Regions from separate parts of the Paenibacillus sp. FSL P2-0322 genome, predicted to be linked through region 1. Evidence: predicted binding sites of a transcription regulator. Region 1 holds the regulator's gene; each other region holds the start of a gene.
What was found. Region 1 encodes Rex, which represses fermentation and respiration genes when NADH is low (regulators of the CRP and FNR family bind a similar motif). Its sites were predicted from a motif close to TTGTGAAATATTTCACAA; they were not measured.

Region 1 (3,218 bases):
TTGTGAATAAGTGCCGCCAGACGCATTTCCTCGAACATATCCAGGTTATTATTGCTGGCAGGACCATCCGTTCCGAGAGAAACAGTAACCCCTGCACGCAGCAATTCAGGCACTCTTGCCACACCACTTGCCAGCTTCAAGTTGCTACCCGGATTGTGCGAAACCGCTACACCACGTTCAGCCAGTAAAGCTATTTCTTCGTCGTTCAAATGAACGCCATGGGCAATAAGCGAAGGACGGGAGAAAAAGCCAAGCTTATCCAAATGTGCAACTGGACGCAAACCGTAGTCGCGTACGTTTTGCTCCACTTCGGCGATCGTCTCAGACATGTGCGTATGCAGTGGCAAGTCCAGATCATGCGCTGCTTGTACGAATTTTTCAATAAACGCAGGTGGACATGTGTATGGCGCGTGCGGAGACATCATCGTTGTAATACGCCCGTCTGCTTTACCATGCCAGTTACGCGCAAAAGTCACGGCCTCAGCCAGCTTGATTCGCTGTTCTTCTTCCGAGCATAGTCCAATTGCTCCACGCATCAGACTTGCACGAATACCTGACTCTTCAGCTACACGAGCCACCTCATCCATATGATCGTACATGTCCAGGAAGGTCGTTGTTCCACCTTTCAGCATTTCCAGCACAGACAAGGACGTACCCCAGTACACGTCCGTAGATGTAAACTTGGCTTCCATAGGCCACATTTTCTCCTGAAGCCATACTTGAAGTGCCAAGTCATCTCCATGCCCACGCAGCAGAGACATCGCCGCATGACCATGAGTATTAATCAGACCAGGTAAAAACAATAGCCCCTTACCATCGATCGCTTCCGTCTCTTCCTCACCCGCAGGCAAAGTTTCGCCAATATAAGTAATACGGCTATCCTCCACAATCATAAAACCATGGACTACCCCAGCTTCTGATCCATTTACGGCAAAAGAGCCGTTTTTAATCATCCATTTATTCACTGTCATATTGTGTTTCTTCCTTTCCGTCCTCCAAATAATAAGCGAGGCTAAGCAAATCAGTTGTAAAGTCTGTGGCATGAATCCGAATGTTGGCCGGTGCCTTGAGAGTAGTCGGTGCAAAGTTCAGGATCGCTCCAATTCCGCTCTCAATAAGCCTGTCAGCCACGTGCTGTGCTTCAAAATCAGGTACGGTAATAATCCCGATTCGAATGTTTTTTTCTTTCACAGTCGCTTCCAGTTCATCCATCGGTTGAACGACCAATGTATTGATCTTGGTCCCTACCTTATCCGGAAACGCATCAAATACTGCGACAATCTTCATATTGTCTTTTAAATAAGCGTTATAATTCGAAAGGGCTTGCCCCAGATTACCCGCACCGACCAATACGACATTAATTTGCTGGTCGATTTTCAGGATATGGCGTATTTTCTCAATTAGATAAGAAACATCATAACCGATACCCTTCCGACCAAAATCTCCAAAATAGGCGAGATCTTTACGGATTTGGGCCGGGTTCAAATCTAGCCTCTGTCCCAACTCTTGAGAAGAGACCGTAGCCACCTCCCGTTTGTGAAGTGCATTCAGATAACGTAAATATACGGGTAACCTCCGTACGACAGCCTCTGAAATTTTATCTGATTTCATACTTGCTCCCCCTAATTGTAACGAACATACTTAGTGTCCGTCCGTTATGCCTCTGTCTCCGGGGCGGATTGGAGCCATTCGGCGATGCGGGGCACCATTTGCTCCGATGGCATATGCTCCATTTTTGGTCCCGGTAACGAGTACAAAAAGTGCTTTCCGTAATAGGATTCGATCACACGCGTATCGTAAACGATAACGACCCCGTGGTCGCTCGCTGTACGTACTAACCGACCAAATCCCTGTTTGAAGCGAATGACCGCTTGTGGTACAGACAGCTTCATAAATGGATTCTTCTTCTGCTGCTGAAGCAGCTCGCTTTTTGCCTCCAGCAACGGGTGATTCGGCGGTTGAAACGGCAAGCGAACAATGGCCAGGCAAGTCAGAGCCTTTCCTGGAATATCGACGCCTTCCCAGAAGCTGCTGGTTCCCAGCAATACAGAAGCTTTGGCTTCCTGAAAACGGCGGGTTAGCTTGCTGCGACTCCCACTGTCCACACCTTGTCCCAGCACAGTAATTTCGCTGGATGCTAAGGCCTCTTTGAGCGGCTCATACACTTGCCGGAGCATCCGATAGGAAGTAAACAGAACGAGCATTCTCCCCCGCGTCGCCTGAGCAGTCGCTCCTAGAGAGCTAACGAGCATATCTACAAAGTGTGCATCTCCTACACTGCCCTTCACGCTTGGGAAATCCCGTGGAATGACCAGCAACACCTGATCCCTGTAATTAAAGGGTGACGGGAGCTGCGAAGTCATCAGCCGCTCTTGATCTGCGGCCTCCTGCAAGCCGAGCTGATCGATCATGTACTGAAACGACTTATCTACCGATAAGGTAGCAGACGTCAGAATAATGCTTCTTTTTTTGTCAAAAAACATTTCTTTCAACTGGCGGCTCACATCGACGGGCACCGCATAAAATTGCAATGATTTACTACGGAATTGCCCACTCGCTTCGAGCCAGTATACGGTTGTTTCATCATCGAGTCGGATAAAAAAGCGCAAATTTTCTCGGATTCCCGCCAAATCCTTGAGCAGACCCGTGATATCTGTAATAAGGCTATCTGCCGCATAATCGTCATGTTCTTCCTTGACGTCCAGCATCAGCTTGTCGCCCTTGCGCAAAATTTCGCTCATCGTTACATATAGCTGATTTTCCAAAGCACCCGCCTGATCCCACTTTGCAGGCTTGGCCGAAGGTTTGAGACGGGAAGAAAACTGTCCTGTTTCACCCGGTGTCGCATCGCTTCGCTCTGGCAACATGCCAAACAGCTTGTCGCTTAGCAGGTCCCAAGTTTCCTTAACCTCTAACACGAGCGGATACATCTGGTCGATGGTTGAAGCCCAATCCGCCGACTTCTCGTGCCCCGATTTTGCCAACTGTTGACGAAGTGAAGGCAGTTGTCCATTCTTGCTGTCTTTGAACAGTCGCGTCAGTGTATGCACGAGTGTGAAATATTTCATATGCATACCTAGGTGCTTACCAGCTACTTCCTCCAGGTGATGGGCTTCATCAATCACCAGATGTTCATAGCTCGGCAACAACTGGTGACTGGCTTTGACGTCTGTGAACAACTTAGAGTGATTCGTAATAACGACATCCGCTATCCCTGC
Region 2 (3,218 bases), 160 kb from region 1:
CTATATTTATCATGCATGTAGTGAATAACATTCAAAGTGTTCATGTACAGTTTTGCCAACCATTCCATCATAGGTTTGAAGCGGCTCAACACTTCTTCATATTCCAGAACTTCGCCTGTAATGGCTGGGAATTCAGGCCCTACTTGGACGCCAGATTTTTCATCTTTACCACCGTTAATTGCATACAGCAGAGCTTTAGCCAAGTTGGCACGAGCACCAAAGAATTGCATTTGTTTACCGATTTTCATTGCCGATACACAACAAGCAATACCATAATCGTCTCCATAAATCGGACGCATCAGATCGTCATTCTCGTACTGAATGGAGCTAGTTTCAATAGAAACTTTCGCACAATATTTTTTGAAGCCTTCAGGCAATTTTTCCGACCACAGTACAGTCAGATTCGGCTCCGGTGCAGGTCCCAGATTGTAGAGGGTGTGCAGGAAACGGAAGCTGTTTTTAGTTACCCGAGTTTCTCCAGTTACGGACATACCACCAATGGACTCAGTAACCCAAGTTGGATCTCCACTGAACAGTTCATTATAGTCAGGTGTGCGCAAGAACTTAACAATACGCAATTTCATAACAAAATGATCGACCAGTTCTTGAGCTTGTTCTTCTGTCATTGTACCCTCTTCCATATCACGTTGAGAGTAAATATCAAGGAAGGAAGATACACGTCCTAAGGACATTGCTGCACCATTTTGTTCTTTGATTGCTGCAAGATATCCAAAATATACCCATTGGAAAGCTTCTTTCGCATTGTTAGCAGGTTTTGAGATATCAAAACCGTGTTCAGCAGCCATTTGTTTCAGTTCATTCAAAGCACGAATTTGTTCGGAAATTTCCTCACGCAGACGAATTACATCTTCTTCCATGGAATCAACTTCAAGGCTTTTCAGTTGCAGTTTTTTATCTTGGATCAAGAAGTCTGCACCATACAAAGCTACACGACGATAGTCACCGATAATACGACCACGACCGTATGCATCTGGCAGACCAGTAATGATACCAGCTTTACGAGCTGCTCTCATTTCATCTGTATAAGCGTCAAATACACCTTGGTTGTGAGTTTTACGAATATGAGTGAAGATATCAATGATACTTTCTGGTACTTCAAAACCATAGGCTTTGCAAGCGTCGATCATCATCCGAATTCCACCAAACGGCTGCAAAGAGCGTTTGAATGGAGCATCTGTTTGTACACCGACAATTTGCTCTTTATCCCGGTCCAGATAACCCGGCTTATGTGAAATAATAGTGGATGGCGTATTCACGTCTACATCAAGCACGCCGCCGTTTGCCAGCTCTTTTTTGGTAAGATCGGATACAATATCCCACAGTGCAGTTGTGTTGGCGGTAGGACCAACCAAAAATTCTTCATTGCCAACATAAGGTAAGATATTGGTTTCAATAAAATCGTTGACGTTGACTTCTTTAGTCCATTTGCCTTTTTTAAAACCTCTCCAGCCAGATTGTTGCTCTTGTAATTCTCTCTCAATCACCGACATGTAAATCCCTCCAAATTGTTTGGTCTTCCGGACTTGTGATTTTTTTCACGATAAAGCTATTTCTTGAGCCCGGCCTGTTCACCGATGCCTTACGCTCAGTGTCGGGACCTTTCTTACACCCTTATTGTAGAATAATGATAGAGTGTAGTATGTGATAAAAATCACAACATGAGTGATTTTTATCACTTTATTTTCCCTAGCTTCGCGCCTATATCCTTAGCCTTGCCGTTCACCTCCCTTCCCAAACCAACAGGCCCTCTATATAGAGAGCCTGCATCGGTATTGAACGAGAAAATGCTTTTTCACAAGCCTCTTCGTACCTATTATATTATTGGTCAAAACGTCCGTAGAAGGCATTGCGATAGACATCAGCCAACTCCGTAACCAGTGGCAACTTCGGATTCGCAGTTGTACATTGATCTTCAAATGCGCGGTCAGCCAGATAGTCTACACGTGATTCGAAATCCTTCGCATCGAAACCGATTTGTTGGAACGATTCCTCGATACCGAGTGTTTTGTTCATCTTACGGATTGCTTCGATCAAGCTGTTAACCCCTTCTTCGGTGGTGCGTGCAGGCAGTCCCAGTATGCGCGCGATTTCTGCATAACGCTCATCCGCAACAAAGTGCGAATATTTAGGGAACGAAGCAAATTTTGTCGGTTTTTTCGCATTATAGCGAATAACGTGCGGCAGCAAAATGGCATTCGTGCGGCCATGCGCTGTATGGTATTGTCCACCCCATTTATGTGCAAGACTGTGGTTAATACCCAAGAATGCATTAGCAAACGCCATACCAGCAAGTGTGGAAGCATTATGCATTTTTTCACGAGCCAGCTTATCACCGATCAGAGCCGATTGTTCTAGGTATTGGAATACCAATTGAATGGCTTTAATTGCCAGACCATCTGTGTAATCATTAGCCATTACGGACACGTAAGCCTCGATAGCATGTGTCAGAACGTCCATACCTGTGTCCGCTACAGCTGTTTTAGGCAGCGAATATACAAACACTGGGTCAATAATTGCCACATCAGGAGTCAACTCATAGTCAGCCAGCGGGTACTTCGTGTTACCCAGGTTTTTGTCCGTAATTACTGCAAACGATGTAACTTCGGAACCTGTACCCGAGGTTGTAGGGATAGCTACAAATTGTGCTTTTTGGCCCAGACGTGGGTACTTGTAAATCCGTTTACGGATATCCATGAATTTTTGTTTTAAGTTATTGAAATCAGTATCTGGATATTCATAGAACATCCACATGCCTTTAGCCGCATCCATTGGCGAACCGCCGCCCAGTGCGATGATGCAATCCGGTTGGAAACGTCTCATCATTTCTGTACCACGTTCTACCGTAACTGTCGATGGATCTGGCTCTACTTCAGAGAACACTTCGATAGCTACCGGTGTTTGGCGTTGATGCAGATAATGAATAACACGATCCACATATCCCAGTTTTACCATCATAGGGTCCGTGATAATGGCTACACGTGTGATATCAGGCATTTTAGCAAGATACTGTGTCGAATTTTTTTCAAAATAGATTTTGGAAGGTACTTTGAACCATTGCATATTCACCGTCCGTTTCGCCACCCTTTTCACATTAATCAAATTGACTGCCGATACGTTCGACGAAGTCGAGTTACGACCGTACGAACCGCAACCGAGTGTCAACGAAGGAAGATTGGTGTTGTAAATGTCGCCAATCG
Region 3 (3,218 bases), 2.7 Mb from region 1:
GGTATACGGTCATGATACTTTGAAACCATTATTTGCGCCTTCTAACTTTGCACAAGCAGGTGCGGCACTGGGTGTATTCCTTAAAACCAGAAATCCAAAAGTGAGAGCGATTGCCGGGCCTGCAGCGATAACAGGTTTGTTTGGCATCACGGAACCGATCATCTACGGGATTAGTATCCGCTACAAAAAACCGTTCGTATGGGCTATTATCGGGGGCGCTATCGCCGGGGCAATCACAGGTGCGGCGGGTTCCGTGGCAATTGCTCCAGGTATACCGGGCTTGGCATCCCTGCCGATATTCTTCGGCACAGGATTTGCCGGATTCGTAATTGCCATTATCGTAGCTTATATATTCACAGCCATTACCACGTATTTCTTTGGATTTAATGATTCCATGGAAACAGAAATGATTGCAGTCCATGAAGAGAAGAAAGAAGCTGCAACCCCAGCTCCTGCGCTAACGAACGAGAATATTTCCAGCCCGCTGACGGGTACTGTCAAACCGTTATCCGAGATATCTGATGAAGTGTTCTCTACTGGAGCCATGGGTAAAGGCGTTGCTATTGTGCCTGAGGATGGCAAACTGCTCTCTCCATTCAACGGAACTATAGCTAATGCCTTCCGTACAGGCCATGCGATTGGTATTGTATCGGATGGAGGAACGGAGATCTTGGTTCACATCGGTATGGACACCGTCAAGTTGAAAGGACAGCATTTTAAAACGCATATCTCAGAAGGGGATCGGGTTACCAAAGGTCAACTGCTGGTCGAGTTTGATATTGGAGCAATTAAAGCTCTGGGCTATGACATGACTACACCGATTATTGTGACGAATACAGCCGAATACTCTGACGTTAAGGTGCTGGGAAATAACCGAGTGTACACAGGAGATTCATTGCTGGAGGTCAAGCTATGAAGACTACGGAAAGACTAAATCAAATCAATGCACCTTTGGTTATTTATGAGGTAATGAGCGAAGCATTCCGCCCGTATGGAAGGCTGCTGCCTCATTTTAATACCACAGAGCTTATCAAGTATGCAAAAGAAACGACCAGCGTACCCGATCAGGGAAACCATTATGTACCTTCGGTCGCAGAACTCGAAGACTTCGGTGTAATTCACCGGATTCAAGATGAGGTGTACGGCCAACTTCCAATTCAGGCTGGTTTTTGCGCAGGTCAGAATACGGGTCTGACCGGGCTGGAATATCATCAGGGCAGCGAGGTGGTGATTGCCGCTACAGACTGTATTCATCTTGTCGGCAGAGTACAGGACATTGAGGACAATTCCTATGACAGTGCAAATGTTCAGGTGTTTTTTCAGCCTAAAAACACGGTTGTCGAGATATATTCAACGACACTTCATTATGCTCCCTGTAAAGTTGACAGTGAAGGATATTTGACGATTGTGATCCTTCCGGCAGGAACGAATATGCCACTTGAAGCGGGAGAAGGTAGCCGGGGGAACCTACTGCTGACTAAGAAAAATAAATTTCTTATGGTTCATAGTACACAGATGGAAAAAATCGCGGCTGGCGTCCATCCCGGGCTGCACGGGAAGTTGCTGAATATTTCTCCCATTTGAGTCAAAGTCCATCATTCATAAATTAAACTAAGGGACCAGCTAGCTGGTCCTTTTTTTTAACTCAATTTCAGCTGCTTACCTTTATCCCTTGAAGCAGAATAGGGAAATCCCTAAATATTTTTAATTTGAACTACATTGTGATTCTAATCACATATAGCTCTATCTGCTGCATTAAAATAGAAGCATAAGCAATATTCATAGGAACGTAGGAGATGTCGTCGGATAGGAAGCATCGTCGAATGAATGGAGGAACCGGTATATGATAAACAGTAAACAAAAACTTGTGGTTATAGGGAACGGGATGGCTGGTATCAATACGGTCGAACAAATTTTGAAATTAACGGATAAGTATGAAATTACGGTCCTGGGAAATGAGCCGCATCCGAACTATAACAGGATCATGCTCTCTTATGTGTTGGAAGGTAGTAAAACGATTGATGATATCATACTGAACGATTTGCAATGGTACGCGGATCAAGGGATTACTTTATATACAGGAAAAATGGTGAAAAGCATTGACGGTGAGAACAAGAAGATTCGCACCGAAGACGGACTGGAAATTGATTATGATGTAGCTTTGGTAGCTACTGGTTCACAATCATTTATTCTGCCTATTCCGGGTAAAGAATTACCGGGTGTCATCGGTTTCCGAGATATCGCCGATTGCTCGGCAATGCTTGAGGCAGCAAAGACCTTTAAAAAGGCAGCTGTCATTGGTGGAGGCCTATTGGGGCTGGAAGCAGCTAAAGGCTTGGTCAACCTGGGTATGGATGTTACGGTCGTTCATTTAATGGAGGATTTGATGGAACGCCAGCTGGACCGGGAAGCCTCTGCGATGCTGAAAACAGAACTAGAACGCCAGGGAATCAAGTTTGCTATGCAAATGCAAACTGCGGAGGTGTACGGTCAAGATCGGGTACAAGGACTGCGGTTTTCAGACGGAAGCGAGCTGGAAGCGGATTTGGTCGTTATGGCCGTCGGGATCAAACCTAATATTCAGGTGGCTGTGCAAAGTGGCATGGAAACGAACCGTGGTATTGTAGTCGATGATTTGATGAGAACCTCCGTGCCGGATGTATATGCTGTAGGGGAATGTGTTGAACACCGCGGAACCTGTTACGGCTTGGTAGCTCCGCTGTTTGAACAGGGGAGTGTAATTTCCAAACATTTGGCAGGTGCGGATACTGAAGGTTATATGGGATCGGTGGTTTCCACCAAGCTCAAAATTTCAGGGGTGGATGTTTTCTCAGCTGGCGAATTCATAACCCAGCCTGAACATACGGTGATTGTTGCAAAGGATGAGTGGAAGCGCACATACAAAAAAGTGCTGCTTCGTGAAAATAAGATTGTAGGAACTGTACTGTTTGGCGATGTGAGCGAATCTGCTAGCCTTCAAAAATATGTGCGTCAGCAAACGTTGATGACTGATGAGATATATGGACAGATCATGGGTACTGGATGCAGCAAGGACGGGGCGAAATCATTATCCGCTGAAACGATGGCTGATGATGAAATTGTCTGTGGCTGTAACGGTGTAACCAAAAAGACGATTGTGGATGCGATTAATGATAATGGACTGACCACAGTCGATGAAATTAAGGCATGTACCGGAGCAACGCGTTCCTGTGGAGGGT

Region 2: a site for Rex is predicted at 1,545-1,562, ahead of pflB (formate C-acetyltransferase). Genes of this name have one in related genera too.
Region 3: a site for Rex is predicted at 1,720-1,737, ahead of nirB (nitrite reductase large subunit NirB). Genes of this name have one in related genera too.

The regions. Positions count from the first base shown of each region.
Region 1 covers NZ_CP150243.1:3,490,448-3,493,665, forward strand. Annotated here, with positions in the region: gene MKY24_RS15215 (amidohydrolase) at 1-971, opposite strand, end outside; gene MKY24_RS15220 (redox-sensing transcriptional repressor Rex) at 958-1,611, opposite strand; gene dinG (ATP-dependent DNA helicase DinG) at 1,656-3,218, opposite strand, start outside.
Region 2 covers NZ_CP150243.1:3,647,652-3,650,869, forward strand. Annotated here, with positions in the region: gene pflB (formate C-acetyltransferase) at 1-1,511, opposite strand, end outside; gene adhE (bifunctional acetaldehyde-CoA/alcohol dehydrogenase) at 1,840-3,218, opposite strand, start outside.
Region 3 covers NZ_CP150243.1:744,930-748,147, forward strand. Annotated here, with positions in the region: gene MKY24_RS03400 (beta-glucoside-specific PTS transporter subunit IIABC) at 1-916, shown strand, start outside; gene MKY24_RS03405 (DUF4867 family protein) at 913-1,584, shown strand; gene nirB (nitrite reductase large subunit NirB) at 1,844-3,218, shown strand, end outside.